3 regions of the Actinoallomurus acanthiterrae genome follow, and region 1 is predicted to be linked to each of the others. Evidence: predicted binding sites of a transcription regulator. Region 1 holds the regulator's gene; each other region holds the start of a gene.

The links. Region 1 encodes LexA, which represses DNA repair genes until DNA is damaged. Its sites were predicted from a motif close to TCGAACANNTGTTCGA; they were not measured.
Region 2: the regulator LexA is predicted to act here: its motif matches at 1,904-1,919, upstream of uvrA (excinuclease ABC subunit UvrA).
Region 3: the regulator LexA is predicted to act here: its motif matches at 1,692-1,707, upstream of ACYVF7_RS14165 (DUF6504 family protein).

Annotation. Positions count from the first base shown of each region.
Region 1 is NZ_BAAHCO010000001.1:3,188,879-3,193,342, reverse strand. Features, by position in the region: gene ACYVF7_RS15550 (vitamin B12-dependent ribonucleotide reductase) at 1-227, opposite strand, end outside; gene nrdR (transcriptional regulator NrdR) at 301-765, opposite strand; gene lexA (transcriptional repressor LexA) at 1,384-2,088, shown strand; gene leuS (leucine--tRNA ligase) at 2,136-4,464, opposite strand, start outside.
Region 2 is NZ_BAAHCO010000001.1:7,582,364-7,586,827, reverse strand. Features, by position in the region: gene ACYVF7_RS35830 (MarR family winged helix-turn-helix transcriptional regulator) at 1-16, opposite strand, end outside; gene ACYVF7_RS35825 (MBL fold metallo-hydrolase) at 247-900, opposite strand; gene ACYVF7_RS35820 (MBL fold metallo-hydrolase) at 1,036-1,854, shown strand; gene uvrA (excinuclease ABC subunit UvrA) at 2,034-4,464, shown strand, end outside.
Region 3 is NZ_BAAHCO010000001.1:2,910,522-2,914,985, forward strand. Features, by position in the region: gene ACYVF7_RS14150 (DUF397 domain-containing protein) at 37-144, opposite strand; partial or broken gene ACYVF7_RS14155 (helix-turn-helix domain-containing protein) at 168-1,054, opposite strand; gene ACYVF7_RS14160 (hypothetical protein) at 1,373-1,648, shown strand; gene ACYVF7_RS14165 (DUF6504 family protein) at 1,827-2,102, shown strand; gene ACYVF7_RS14170 (LLM class F420-dependent oxidoreductase) at 2,123-3,151, opposite strand; cobalamin riboswitch at 3,370-3,491, shown strand; gene ACYVF7_RS14175 (magnesium chelatase subunit D family protein) at 3,551-4,464, shown strand, end outside.

The DNA of each region.
Region 1 (4,464 bases):
GACGTGACGATGTTGACCGCGTTGACGGACCAGGACGCGGGGAACTCGACGCCCTTCTGCTCGAAGTTCACCGACCCGTCGCGCCAGTTGGTCATGACGACGTCGCGCCGCTCCCACTTGACGTCGTCGTACGGGTGGACGCCCGGCCGCGTGAAGATGCGCTCCATCTTCACGCCCTTGCGGCTCGCCTTCCCCCGTCGGGCTGAGCCGCTCACCGTCTCTGTCATGACATCCCCCTTCTCGGGCACACCAGGCCCACCTCCAGGATTACCCGTACAAGCCCGCGGCGCGGGCGCCGCCCTAGGACAGGGCGTCGCCGTCGTTCGCCACGCGCAGCGATTCGATTTCCTTGGCGAAGTCGTCGAGCGTCTCGAACCCCCGGTAGACGGAGGCGAATCGCAGGTACGCGACCTCGTCGAGTTCACGGAGCGGTCCGAGGATCGCCAGCCCGATCTGGTGCGAGGGAATCTCGGCGTTCCCGGTCGCCCGGATCGCCTCCTCGACCCGCTGCCCGAGCATGGCGAGCGCGTCCTCGTTCACGGGACGGCCCTGACATGCCCGGCGCACTCCGGCGATGATCTTCTCCCGGGAGAACGGCTCGGTGACGCCACTGCGCTTGGCGACCATCATGAGGACCGTCTCCTGGGTGGTGAAGCGACGACCGCACTCCGGGCACGAGCGACGGCGCCGGATGGCGGATCCGTCGTCGGTCGCCCGGCTGTCGATGACTCGGCTGTCGGTGTGTCGGCAGAACGGGCAGTGCATGCCTCCGGACTCCTCCCCCTGACAGCGAGTCACGCGTCTTCTACGCGAACCTCACCTTGTAACCACAACCTATGGTGAACTACATCCATGTAACTACTAGATGTTGTGGTCCAACCGTAGAGCCCGACCGAGGGCATCGCAACCCACACGAGGCACCTGACGCGAAGAGCCCGCTCACGAGGAGATCCGCCGCCTCTTACGGCGTGTCGCGCCCTCCTCCGGGCGCGGCGACCCGCCGCCAGGGCACACGTCTCCCTCATTGACCTGCGGAGACGCCGCCGACGGCCGAAACGGTGAAGTGGATCACATTGCGCCGGCGCTCTCGCGCGGGCGCACCCCCGGCGGCCAAGCCTGCCATGTCCCGCCCGGACACACGACGGCGACCACCCCCTTCGGCACACCGGCGCCCGATGACGACATCCGCCCTTCACCAACGCCCGCACAAGAATTATTATCGAACACGTGTACGAACTAAAGGCAACATAGCCCCGGACCGTAAAATTCCACATTTTTCGAACACCTGTTTGATCATTTCCCGGAGAAGCGATAACGTCCCTCTACGGGAGTGAAATACCGGCGGCCGCGCGTCACCGCGAGAAGACATCCATCGGAGACACCATGAGCAAGGTTCGGGAAATGCCGGACGGCCCAGGCGACGAGAGCGGGCTGACGGTCCGCCAGCGCAAGGTGCTGGAGGTGATCAGGGACTCGGTCCAGCGGCGCGGCTACCCGCCCTCGATGCGCGAGATCGGCGAGGCCGTCGGGCTGACCAGCACCTCGAGCGTCTCCCACCAGCTCCGCACCCTGCAGCGCAAGGGCTTCCTGCTGCGCGACCCGAACCGGCCGCGCGCGGTGGTCGTCCGCATGCCCGGATCCTCGGCGGTCGCCGCCGAGCCCGAGCACGAGGCGTACGAGATCACCAATGGCCAGGAGGCCTCGACGCGCCCCGCCCCCGCGTACGTCCCGCTCGTCGGCCGCATCGCCGCCGGTGGCCCGATCCTCGCCGAGGAGGCCGTCGAGGACGTCTTCGCGCTGCCCAGGCAGCTCGTCGGCGAGGGCACGCACTTCCTGCTGAACGTCACCGGTGACTCGATGATCGAGGCCGCCATCGCCGACGGCGACTGGGTCGTCGTGCGTCAGCAGCCCGTCGCGGAGAACGGCGACATCGTCGCGGCGATGATCGACGGCGAGGCCACCGTCAAGACGCTCAAGCGGCGCGACGACAAGGTCTGGCTGATGCCGCACAACCCGGCGTACGACCCGATCCCCGGCGACGACGCCACGATCCTCGGCCGCGTGGTGGCGGTCCTGCGCAAGATGTGATCCCACCCGGGTCGGCGAGATCGCACCGACCCGGGTGGATTCGCCCGTTAGGCGGGCACGATGTTCACGATCTTCGGGGCGCGCACGATGACCTTACGCACGCCCCGGTCGCCCAGTGCGGCCCGGATCTTCTCCGAGTCCAGGGCCAGCCGCTCCAGGTCGCCCTCGGCGATGTCCGGGGACACCTCCAGGCGGTCGCGGACCTTGCCCGCCACCTGCACGACGCAGGTGACCGACTCCTGAACCAGCAGCGCGGGCTCGGCCGTCGGCCACCCCGCCTTGGTCACCGGAGCGGTACGGCCCAGCCGCTCCCAGAGCTCCTCGGCGGTGTACGGCGCGACCAGCGACAGCATGACCGCCAGAGTCTCGGCCGCCTCCCGCACCGCCGGGTCGGCGCCTCCCGGGCCGGCGTCGATCGTCTTACGGGCGGCGGAGGTCAGCTCCATCATCCGCGCGATCGCGACGTTGTACCGGTGCGCCTCGACCAGCCTGGTGACCTCGTCGATCGTCCGGTGCGTCATCTTGCGCAGCTCGACGTCCCCGGCCGCCGGGTCGGCCCCGGGCTCGGAGGTCACGTCGGCGGCGACCCGGTGCACGCGAGCCAGGAACTTCACCGAACCGGACGGGGACACGTCGGCCCAGTCGATGTCGTCCTCCGGCGGGCCGGAGAAGAGCATCGTCAGCCGCACGGCGTCGACGCCGTACTCGGCGATCTGCTCGCCCAGGTCGACCAGGTTGCCGGTCGTCTTGGACATCGCGGAGCCGTTCAGGATGACCTGGCCCTGGTTGACCAGCCGGTTGAACGGCTCGGTGAAGTCCACCATCCCCATGTCGTACAGCACCTTGGTGAAGAACCGCGCGTACAGCAGGTGCAGGATGGCGTGCTCGACACCGCCGGTGTACTGGTCGGCCGGCATCCACCGGCGCACCTTCTCCACGTCGAACGGCCCGTCGGTGTAGTCCGGCGAGCAGTAGCGCAGGAAGTACCAGGACGAGTCGACGAAGGTGTCCATCGTGTCGGTGTCGCGCTTGGCCGGGCCGCCGCACTTGGGGCACTCGACGTTCACCCAGTTGTCGGCCGCCGCCAGCGGCGACACGCCCTTCGGCGCCAGGTCGGCGCCGCGCAGGTCGTCCGGCAGGCGCACCGGCAGCTGCTCGTCGGGGACGGGGACCTCGCCGCACGCGTCGCAGTGGATGATCGGGATCGGCGTGCCCCAGAACCGCTGCCGGGAGATCAGCCAGTCGCGCAGCCGGTAGTTGACGGATGCCTTGCCCAGGCCCTTCTCCTCCAGGACCTCGACGATCCGCGGGATGGCGGCGGACTTGGTCAGGCCATTCAGGGGCCCGGAGTTGACCAGCTCGCCCTCGCCGGGGGTGGCGACCCCGGTCTCGGCCGGGTCCGTCTCACCCGTCTGGACGACGACGCGGACCGGCAGGCCGAACTTGCGGGCGAAGTCCAGGTCGCGCTGGTCGTGGGCGGGCACCGCCATGATCGCGCCGTGGCCGTACTCCGCCAGGACGTAGTCGGAGGCCCACACGGGGATGCGCTCGCCGTTCACCGGGTTGATCGCGTAGCGGCCCAGGAAGACGCCGGTCTTCTCCCGGTCGGCGGACAGCCGCTCGATCTCCGACTCGCGCCCTACGGCGTCGCGGTAGGCCTCGAACTCGGCGCGCTGCTCCGGCGCGCAGATCTCATCGGCCAGCGCGGCGTCCGCGGCGACGACGAAGAACGTCGCGCCGAACAGGGTGTCCGGCCGGGTCGTGTAGACGGTGACCGGCTCCGCGCGCCCCTCGATCTGGAAGGCGACGTCCGCGCCCTCCGAGCGGCCGATCCAGTTGCGCTGCATCAGCAGCACCCGCTCGGGCCACTCCAGGCCCGCCATGTCGGTCAGCAGCCGGTCGGCGTACTCGGTGATCTTGAAGTACCACTGCGTCAGGACGCGCTTCTCGACCAGCGAGCCGCACCGCTCACAGTGTCCGTTGACGACCTGCTCGTTGGCCAGCACCGTCTGGTCCTTGGGGCACCAGTTGACCTGCCCGCCCTTGCGGTAGGCCAGGCCTCGCTCGTAGAAGCGCAGGAACAGCCACTGGTTCCAGCGGTAGTACTCCGGGTCGGAGGTGTGCAGTCGGCGCGACCAGTCGAATGAGATCGCGTAGCGCTTGAAAGACTCCGCCTGGGTGTCGATGTTGGTGTACGTCCACTCGGCGGGGTGGGAATTGCGCTTGATCGCGGCGTTCTCCGCCGGCAGACCGAAGGAGTCCCAGCCGATGGGGTGCAGGACGTTGTACCCCTTCTGCAGCCAGTAGCGGGCGATGACGTCGCCGATCCCGAACGCCTCGGCGTGACCCATGTGAAGATCGCCGGAGGGGTACGGG
Region 2 (4,464 bases), 4.4 Mb from region 1:
CCACCTGCCTGGTCACGCCCGTCATGCCCCTTTACCCGGCTCGGTTCGCGGCGCGCTCCGCACGCCCGTCTCCACCAATCATCCCCTCATCGCGGCCGCCGAATATGCCGATCGGCGGCCTGGAGGATCTCACGGTGTACCAGACCAACGTCCGATTCATCACGATCGTGGCGCATTGTGGCCGGGATCACCAGCCCCGGGCGCGCGGACCCGGGACGACTGCCGCGCGGGACCGGCGGACCGCGATCACCAGCCTCGGGTGCGCCACTCCTTGAGGTGCGGGCGTTCGCGGCCGAGACTGGTGTCCTTGCCGTGGCCCGGATAGATCCACGTCTCGTCCGGCAGGGTGCCGAAGACCCGCTCTTCGAGGTCGTCCATCAGCTGGTTGAACAGCGTCGCGTCGCCCCAGGTGTTGCCCGGCCCGCCCGGGAACAGGCTGTCGCCGGTGAACAGGTGCGGCGTGTCGCCGTCGCCGTACAGCAACGCGATCGACCCGGGGGTGTGGCCGCGCAGGTGGATCACGGACAGGGTGTTCTGCCCGACGCGGACGGTGCCGCCGTGCCGGACCGGCTCGGTCACCGGCAACGGCAGGACCTCGGCGTCGTCGGGGTGCGCCACGACCGACGGATGCGTCGCGTCGACGACGTCGCCGAGCGCGCCCCAGTGGTCCTGGTGGCGATGCGTCGTGACGACGCGGGAGAGGGGAGCGTCGCCGAGGAGCTTGAGCAGTCGCTCCGGCTCGGCGGCGGCGTCGATCAGGACCTGCTCGCCGGTGGCGGTGCAGCGCAGGAGGTAGGCGTTGTTGTCGAACGGCCCGACGGCCAGCTTGCTGATCGTCAGGCCGGGCAGCTCGCGCACGTCGGGGGGACCGCCGACCTCGACATCGCCTGTGTAGGACACGCGCTCTCCCTCCGGTCATCGGGGACATGGCCGCGGACCCGTCCATCCTTTCACTTCCGTGCCGCTCGGCGCTCGGTCCGGCGGATGCCCGTGGCGGTGCCCGGACCCGGACTCGTCCGGACGTAGGCTCCGGCCATGGACGACGATCTTCCGATCTGCCGCACCTGCGGGGTGCAGTACGCCGCGACCCGTCCGGACTGCCCGATCTGCGAGGACGAACGGCAGTACGTCGGGTGGGACGGCCAGCAGTGGACCACGATCGCCGAGCTCCACGCCGCCGGGCACCGTGGCAAGGTCGCCGACGAGGGGCCGGGGATCGTCGGCGTCGGTACCGATCCGAAGACCTCGATCGGGCAGCGTGCCCTGCTCGTCCGCACTCCGTCGGGCAACGTCCTCTGGGACGTGATCACCTACCTGGACGACGACCTCCTCGCCCAGGTCGCCGACCTCGGCGGCGTCGACGCGATCGCGATCAGCCACCCCCACTTCTACGGCTCGATGATCGAGTGGGCGCACGCCTTCGACGCGCCCGTCTACATTCACGCGGCCGACCGGGAGTGGGTGGCCCGGCCCGACGAGTCGATCGTCTTCTGGGAGGGCGAGACCCAGGAGATCGGCGACGGGCTCACGCTCGTGAACGCGGGCGTGCACTTCGCGGGCGGTCAGGTGCTGCACTGGCGCGACGGCGAAGACGGCAGCGGAGCGCTGCTGACCGGCGACATCTTCACCGTCGTCCCCGACCGCCGGTACGTCAGCTTTATGTACAGCTACCCCAATCTCATCCCTGAGCGCCCCCGGATCATCCGCCGCGCCCTGCGCCGCATGGAGCCGTTCCCGTTCGAGCGGGTGTACGGCGGCTGGTGGGGGCGGGTCGTCGCCGCCGACGGTGCCGACGCCGTACGCCGGTCGGCCGGGCGCTACCTCGAACGCGCCCTCGACGACGGGCCGGAGTAAAGGTCGCATCCGCCCCACCGGCCTCCCGCGTTTCGGTGGCGATCTCTCTTCGAACACGTGTACGGTTCTGCTGCGACGAGGAGCCCGCCGTCAGGGGCGATCGGAAGAAAACCGCCTGTCTCCTCGTTAGCCTGAAGCTGACCTGTCTCAACCAGGCTCTAGGGGATAGCGAATACGCCGTGGCTGATCGTCTCATCGTGCGCGGAGCGCGTGAACACAACCTCAAAGACGTCTCACTCGATCTTCCGCGCGACGCGCTGATCGTGTTCACCGGCATGTCCGGCTCCGGCAAGTCCAGCCTGGCGTTCGACACGATCTTCGCGGAGGGCCAGCGCCGCTACGTCGAGTCCCTGTCGGCGTACGCCCGTCAGTTCCTCGGCCAGATGGACAAGCCCGACGTCGACTTCATCGAGGGGCTGTCCCCGGCGGTCTCGATCGACCAGAAGTCGACGTCCAAGAACCCTCGCTCGACCGTCGGCACCATCACCGAGGTCTACGACTACCTCCGTCTGCTGTGGGCCCGCATCGGGCACCCGCACTGCCCGGTCTGCGCCCGCCCGATCTCCAAGCAGACGCCCCAGCAGATCGTCGACCGGGTGATGGAGTTCGACGAGGGCAGCCGGTTCCAGGTGCTCGCCCCGGTGATCCGCGGCCGCAAGGGCGAATACGCCGAGTTGTTCCGCGACATGCAGACCAAGGGCTTCTCCCGCGCCCGCGTCGACGGCAACCTCGTACGCCTCGACGAGGCGCCCAAGCTCAAGAAGTACGAGAAGCACGACATCGAGGTCGTCGTCGACCGGCTGAGCGTCAAGGACAGTTCGCGCCGCCGGCTCGCCGACTCGATCGAGACGGCGCTCGGACTCACCGGCGGCACGGTCATCCTCGACTTCGTCGACCTGCCCGAGGACGACGAGCAGCGCGAGCGGATGTTCTCCGAGCACCTCTACTGCCCGTACGACGACCTGTCCTTCGACGAGCTCGAGCCGCGGTCCTTCTCGTTCAACTCCCCGTACGGCGCCTGTCCCGACTGCACCGGCCTGGGCACCCGCATGGAGGTCGACCCGGAGCTGCTCATCCCCGACCCGGAGAAGACCCTCGAGGAGGGGGCGATCTCGCCGTGGTCGAACGGCCACATCAGCGACTACTTCCTGCGGCTGCTCGGCGCGCTCGGCGACGCGATGGGCTTCGACCTCGACACCTCCTGGGAGCGGCTCCCGGCCAAGGCCCGCAAGGCGATCCTGCAGGGCCACGACACGCAGGTGCACGTCAGCTACCGCAACCGGTACGGCCGGCAGCGGTCCTACTACACGACCTACGAGGGCGTGATCCCGTACGTCCAGCGGCGCCACTCCGAGGCGGAGAGCGACTCCAGCCGGGAGCGGTTCGAGGGCTACATGCGGGAGATCCCGTGCCCGTCGTGCGACGGCAAGCGGCTCAAGCCCGTCGTCCTCGCCGTCACGGTCAACGACCGGTCGATCGCCGACGTGGCCGCCATGCCGATCGGGGAGTGCGCGAAGTTCCTGCTCAACATGGAGCTGAGCGAGCGGGAGAAGCACATCGCCGAGGCGGTGCTCAAGGAGATCAACGCCCGGCTCGGCTTCCTGCTCGACGTCGGCCTCGACTACCTCAGCCTGGACCGGGCGTCGGCGACCCTGGCCGGCGGTGAGGCGCAGCGCATCCGCCTGGCCACCCAGATCGGCTCCGGGCTGGTCGGCGTGCTGTACGTCCTGGACGAGCCGTCGATCGGGCTGCACCAGCGGGACAACCACCGGCTCCTCGAGACGCTGATCCGGCTGCGCGACATCGGCAACACCCTCATCGTCGTCGAGCACGACGAGGACACCATCCGGGCCGCCGACTGGGTCGTGGACATCGGCCCGGGCGCGGGCGAGCACGGCGGCCAGATCGTCGTCAGCGGCACGGTCGAGGACCTCCTGGCCAGCGAGAGCTCGATGACCGGGGCGTACATCTCCGGCCGCAAGGAGATCGCCGTCCCGGCGACCCGCCGCAAGCGCCAGCGCGGGCGCGAGCTGGTCGTCAAGGGCGCCCGTGAGCACAACCTGCGCGACATCGACGTCGCGTTCCCGCTCGGCGTCTTCACCGCCGTCACCGGCGTGTCGGGGTCGGGCAAGTCGACGCTGGTCAACGACATCCTCTACACCTCGCTGGCCAAGAATCTCCACGGGGCCCGCACGGTGCCCGGCCGGCACAAGCGGATCAACGGGGTCGACCAGCTCGACAAGGTCGTCCACGTCGACCAGTCGCCGATCGGCCGCACCCCGCGGTCCAACCCGGCCACCTACACGGGCGTGTTCGACCACGTCCGCAAGCTGTTCGCGGCGACCGCCGAGGCGAAGGTGCGCGGCTACCAGCCCGGCCGGTTCTCGTTCAATGTCAAGGGCGGGCGCTGCGAGGCGTGTTCGGGTGACGGCACCATCAAGATCGAGATGCAGTTCCTGCCCGACGTCTACGTGCCCTGCGAGGTCTGTCACGGCGCCCGGTACAACCGGGAGACCCTCGACGTGCACTACAAGGGCAAGACGATCTCCGAGGTCCTCGACATGCCGATCGAGGAGGGCCTGGAGTTCTTCGAAGCCATCCCGGCGATCC
Region 3 (4,464 bases), 280 kb from region 1:
GCGAACTCCCGCGGTCGGCTGGGCATGAGATATGTGTCAGTCGTCGGAGCCGTCGATCACGGCGACCTCGACGCAGTCGGCGTTGTTGGAACTGCGGCTGCTCTTGCGCCAGCCGACGTCGGTGAGATCGGGGTGGCCACTCATCCCCTGCTCTCCTCTCTGATAAATCACCCCCGCGGGTACGGGGACGCACTCTTGAACTCGTCCGCCGCTGCCGCGATGAACTCGGCTGACTCGTCGGGTGGCAGCGCGGCGGCCCGCAGATGGTCGAACCAGGTCGTGTGACGGCGGACGTCCTTTTCCTTCTCAAGGAAGATGTTCCCGGCGGGACAGTCGATGTAGACGACGTCCAGGTCGGTGGGGTCGGGGAAGCCGATGATCGTGAAGGCCCCGTCGACGCCCGGGTGGGCGCCCCGCGCGAACGGCAGTACCTGGATGGTGACGCCGGGCAGCTCGGCGGCCTCGAGCAGCCGCATCAGCTGGGCCCGCATCACCGTGATGCCGCCGATCGGCCGGCGCAGGACCGCCTCGTCGATCACGGTCCACAGCTCCAGGCGGCCGGGCTCCTGCAGCATGGCCTGGCGGCGGGTGCGCAGCGCGATGCGCCGGTCGACGTTCTCGGGGGTCTCGCCGGGCCGGCCTTGATCAGCGCGCGGGCGTACTCCTCGGTCTGCAGGAGACCCGGCACCAGATGGGTCTGGAACGTTCGAATGGAGGCGGCGGAGGCCTCCAGGCCGATGTAGGTGTCCAGGCCCGCGGACGTGGACAGCACCGCTTCGTACTCGGTCCACCAGCCGCGCTGCTGGGCGTCCTTGGCGAGCCCGAGGAGCTGGTCGCGCTGGGAGCCCTCGGGCAGCCCGTAGAGGTCGAGCATGTCCCGTACGTCGCGGATGCGCGCCACCGACTTGCCGGTCTCGATGCGACTGACGCGTGACATCGAGCACTCGAGGTGCTTCGCGACGTCTTCGATCATGAGACCCGCGGCTTCGCGGAGCCTCCGCAGTTCCATCCCGAGCCGGCGACGGCGAACGGTGGGGCTACGACCATCGGACATGGGGCACCTCCATGGCGAGCGTCCTGCGGGAATGGCGACAAGAGGGGGGACCGGTGGTGGGCTGCGGTGGGTGAGGCCGAAACCCTCGGCCGGACCGCGTAGGGGCCGTTGAACTGTGCACGGGTGATGCCGAATCCGTCTGATCTATTTGTCCGAAAATACTTGCACGTCAAAGTGGGGGAGGACATCCTGACAGGGAAGGTCACTCACCGTTGCCATCTGGGCACCTTTTGCCACCGGATGGCACCTTACCTGTTGAACGCCCTAGGGCGTACCCCTTCCTGCCGTATCGTCCAAGCGCGAGAGGGGTGGCAACCCATGGCCGCCACTGCGGATTCCCCGTCCGGGCCGCGGCGTCGCCACCTGGAGGCACTCGCCCGCGAGGTCGAGGTCCGCGGTCTGCGTGGCGTGCTGGTCGGGGCCGAGGAGTCCATGCTGCGCGTGGTCGACCCGACCGGCGGGCGGAGCGTGATGGTGGTCGCCATGCCGACGTCCCGGATCGCCTGGTCGTACCTGTGGGGCCGGGGCGGCCAGGCGGACGCCGCCGACCCCGTGCGCGCCGCCGAAGCGATCGCGCACTCCCTCGGTCGCTGAGCCGCGAGATCGCCCGGCGGTAGGCACTTTACAAAAGCTACTTCCGAACGTATGTTCGAACTTGTCGCCTGCCTTCCCCCAGGCTCACTCCCTGTCATCGATCCGGAAGGTGGGCGGCCCGCGTGGGCGGAGCGAGCGATGGGTTCGCGGGGCGTGAAGACGCGCCGGGTGGCGGCCGATGAGCCGGGTGTACGGCGACCCGGTCGAGGTCTGGCTCAGCGACGGCAGGCCCTCGCGCTTCGTCTGGCGCGGCCGGCTCTACACGGTGCTGCGCGTCCTGGACCGCTGGGTCACCACCCGCGACTGGTGGCACGAGCGGCACCCCGAGGCCCCGGAAGGCGTCGAGCGGGAGTTCTGGCGCGTCGAGGCCACTCCGGACCGGGCGATCGGCGTGTACGAGCTGCGTCACGACCAGGAGACCGGCACCTGGATGCTCTCCCGCGCCTGGAACTGACGACGCGCCCTCGAGGGAGTTCAGGACTCGACGAGGTCGCGGATGGCCTTCAGGGTCGGCTCGTCCTTCACCCCGGCGATGAGGAGCGTGGTCACGGGTGAGTCCTGCCACAGGCGGAGGCGTTCCTTGATGCGGCCGATCGGACCGAGCAGGGAGATGGAGTCGGCCAGCTCGTCCGGCACCGCCTTGATCGCCTCGTCGCGCCGGCCGGACAGGAACAGCTCCTGCACGCGTACGGCCTCCTCGGCGTAGCCCAGCCGCCCGATCAGGTCGAGGTGGAAGTTGCGGTCCTTGGCGCCCATCCCGCCGATGTAGAACGCCAGCGGGATCTTGGCGAACTCCAGCGCGGTCGCCAGGTCGTCCGTCACGATCGTCGTCACGGTCGCGGCGACGTCGAACCCCTCCCGGCGGCCCGCCAGCGACGCCCCGAACACCGCCTCGATCCGGGTCGGATCGACGAAGAGGGGCAGCCAGCCGTCCGCGATCTCGGTGGCGAGGGCGATGTTCTTCGGGCCCTCCGCGCCGAGGTAGACCGGGATCCGCGGGCGTACGGGATGGACGATCGACTTGAGCGGCTTGCCGAGACCGGTGACGCGGCCGGGACCGTACGCCGACGGCGGCAGCGGCAGCGGGTAGTGGGGGCCGGTGGAGGTCACCGGCTCCTCGCGCCGCCAGACGTCCCGCAGGATCCGGACGTACTCGCGCGTGCGCTCCAGCGGCCGGGCGAACGGCACGCCGTACCAGCCCTCGACGACCTGGGGGCCGGACGCGCCGATGCCGAGGGTGAGCCGGCCGCCGGACAGCGCGTCGAGCGTCAGCGCGTGCATGGCGGTCGCGGCGGGGGTGCGGGCGGACATCTGGACCACCGCCGTGCCCAGCTTGATGCGCGACGTCCGGGCGCCATACCAGGCGAGCGTGGTGAAGGCGTCGGAGCCGTACGCCTCCGCGGTGAAGACGTACTCATAGCCGAGCCGTTCGGCCGCCAGCACCGTCTCGGTGGCGTCCTCCGGATCCCGCTGCCAGTAGCCGACGTTGATGCCGAGCCTCATCCGCGCGCCTCCTCAAAACTAGAACGCGTTCTATTCAAGCAGATCGACGTCGATCCGGCACGGGCCCGACCGCACGGCCGCGGCGGCCGTACAGGCGTGGCGGCCGTACGGGGGGCGGTGCGGGTGTGCGGCGCCGGCCTGTGCGCCGAGGCCCTGCTCCGGACCTGCGGTGTCGCGGGCCAGACCGGATATGTCATGCTGTCTCCCGGCGATACGCGGAGGAACCCGGTGCGAATCCGGGGCTGTCGCGCAACTGTGACCGGGGAGTTCTTCCTTACGAAAGGCCACGGCGTGAGCCGGAAGGCCGAGGGTGGGCGACGAGCCGGGAGCCAGGAGACTCCGGTCGCCGATGCCAGACCACCTACGGGCGCGTTAACCCGAGGAAAGGACGACCACCGGGTGAACACCTATCCGTTCTCCGCCATCACGGGGCTGGACGACCTCAAACTCGCCCTCCTGATCAACGCGATCTCCCCGGCCGTCGGCGGCGTGCTGGTCCGTGGCGAGAAGGGCACCGCCAAGTCCACCATCGTGCGCGGCCTCGCCGCGCTGCTGCCGGACGTCACGGTCGTGGAGGACTGCCGGTTCTCCTGCGACCCGCAGGCGCCGGACCCGCAGTGCCCCGACGGGCCGCACGGCGAGGACGGCGGCACGCTGGTCCGGTCGGCGCGACTCGTGGAGCTGCCGATCGGCGCCGCCGAGGACCGCCTCACCGGCTCGCTCGACCTCGAACGCGCCCTGACCGAGGGCGTCCAGGCGTACCAGCCCGGCCTGCTGGCCGAGGCCCACCGCGGCGTCCTGTACGTCGACGAGGTGAACCTGCTCCACGACCACCTCGTCGACCTCCTCCTCGACGCCGCCGCGATGGGGCAGTCGTACGTCGAGCGCGAGGGCGTCTCCATCCGGCACGCCTCCCGGTTCCTGCTGGTCGGCACGATGAACCCCGAAGAGGGCGAGCTGCGGCCGCAGCTGCTCGACAGGTTCGGCCTGACGGTGGAGGTGACGGCCACCCGGGACCCGGAGGAGCGGGCGGAGGTCGTCCGGCGGCGCCTGGCCTTCGAGGCCGATCCCGCGACGTTCACGCTCGGCTGGGCGCGGGCCGAGGCCGAGCTGGCCTGGCGGATCGGCCAGGCACGCGCCAGGCTCTCCGAGGTCGTGCTTCCGGACGGCGCGCTGCGCCAGATCACGGCGGTGTGCGCCGCGTTCGAGGTGGACGGGCTGCGCGCCGACATCGTGATGGCCCGCGCCGCGATGGCCCTCGCCGCCTGGCACGCCCGGACCGTCGTCACCGCCGCCGACGTCCGCGTCGCCGC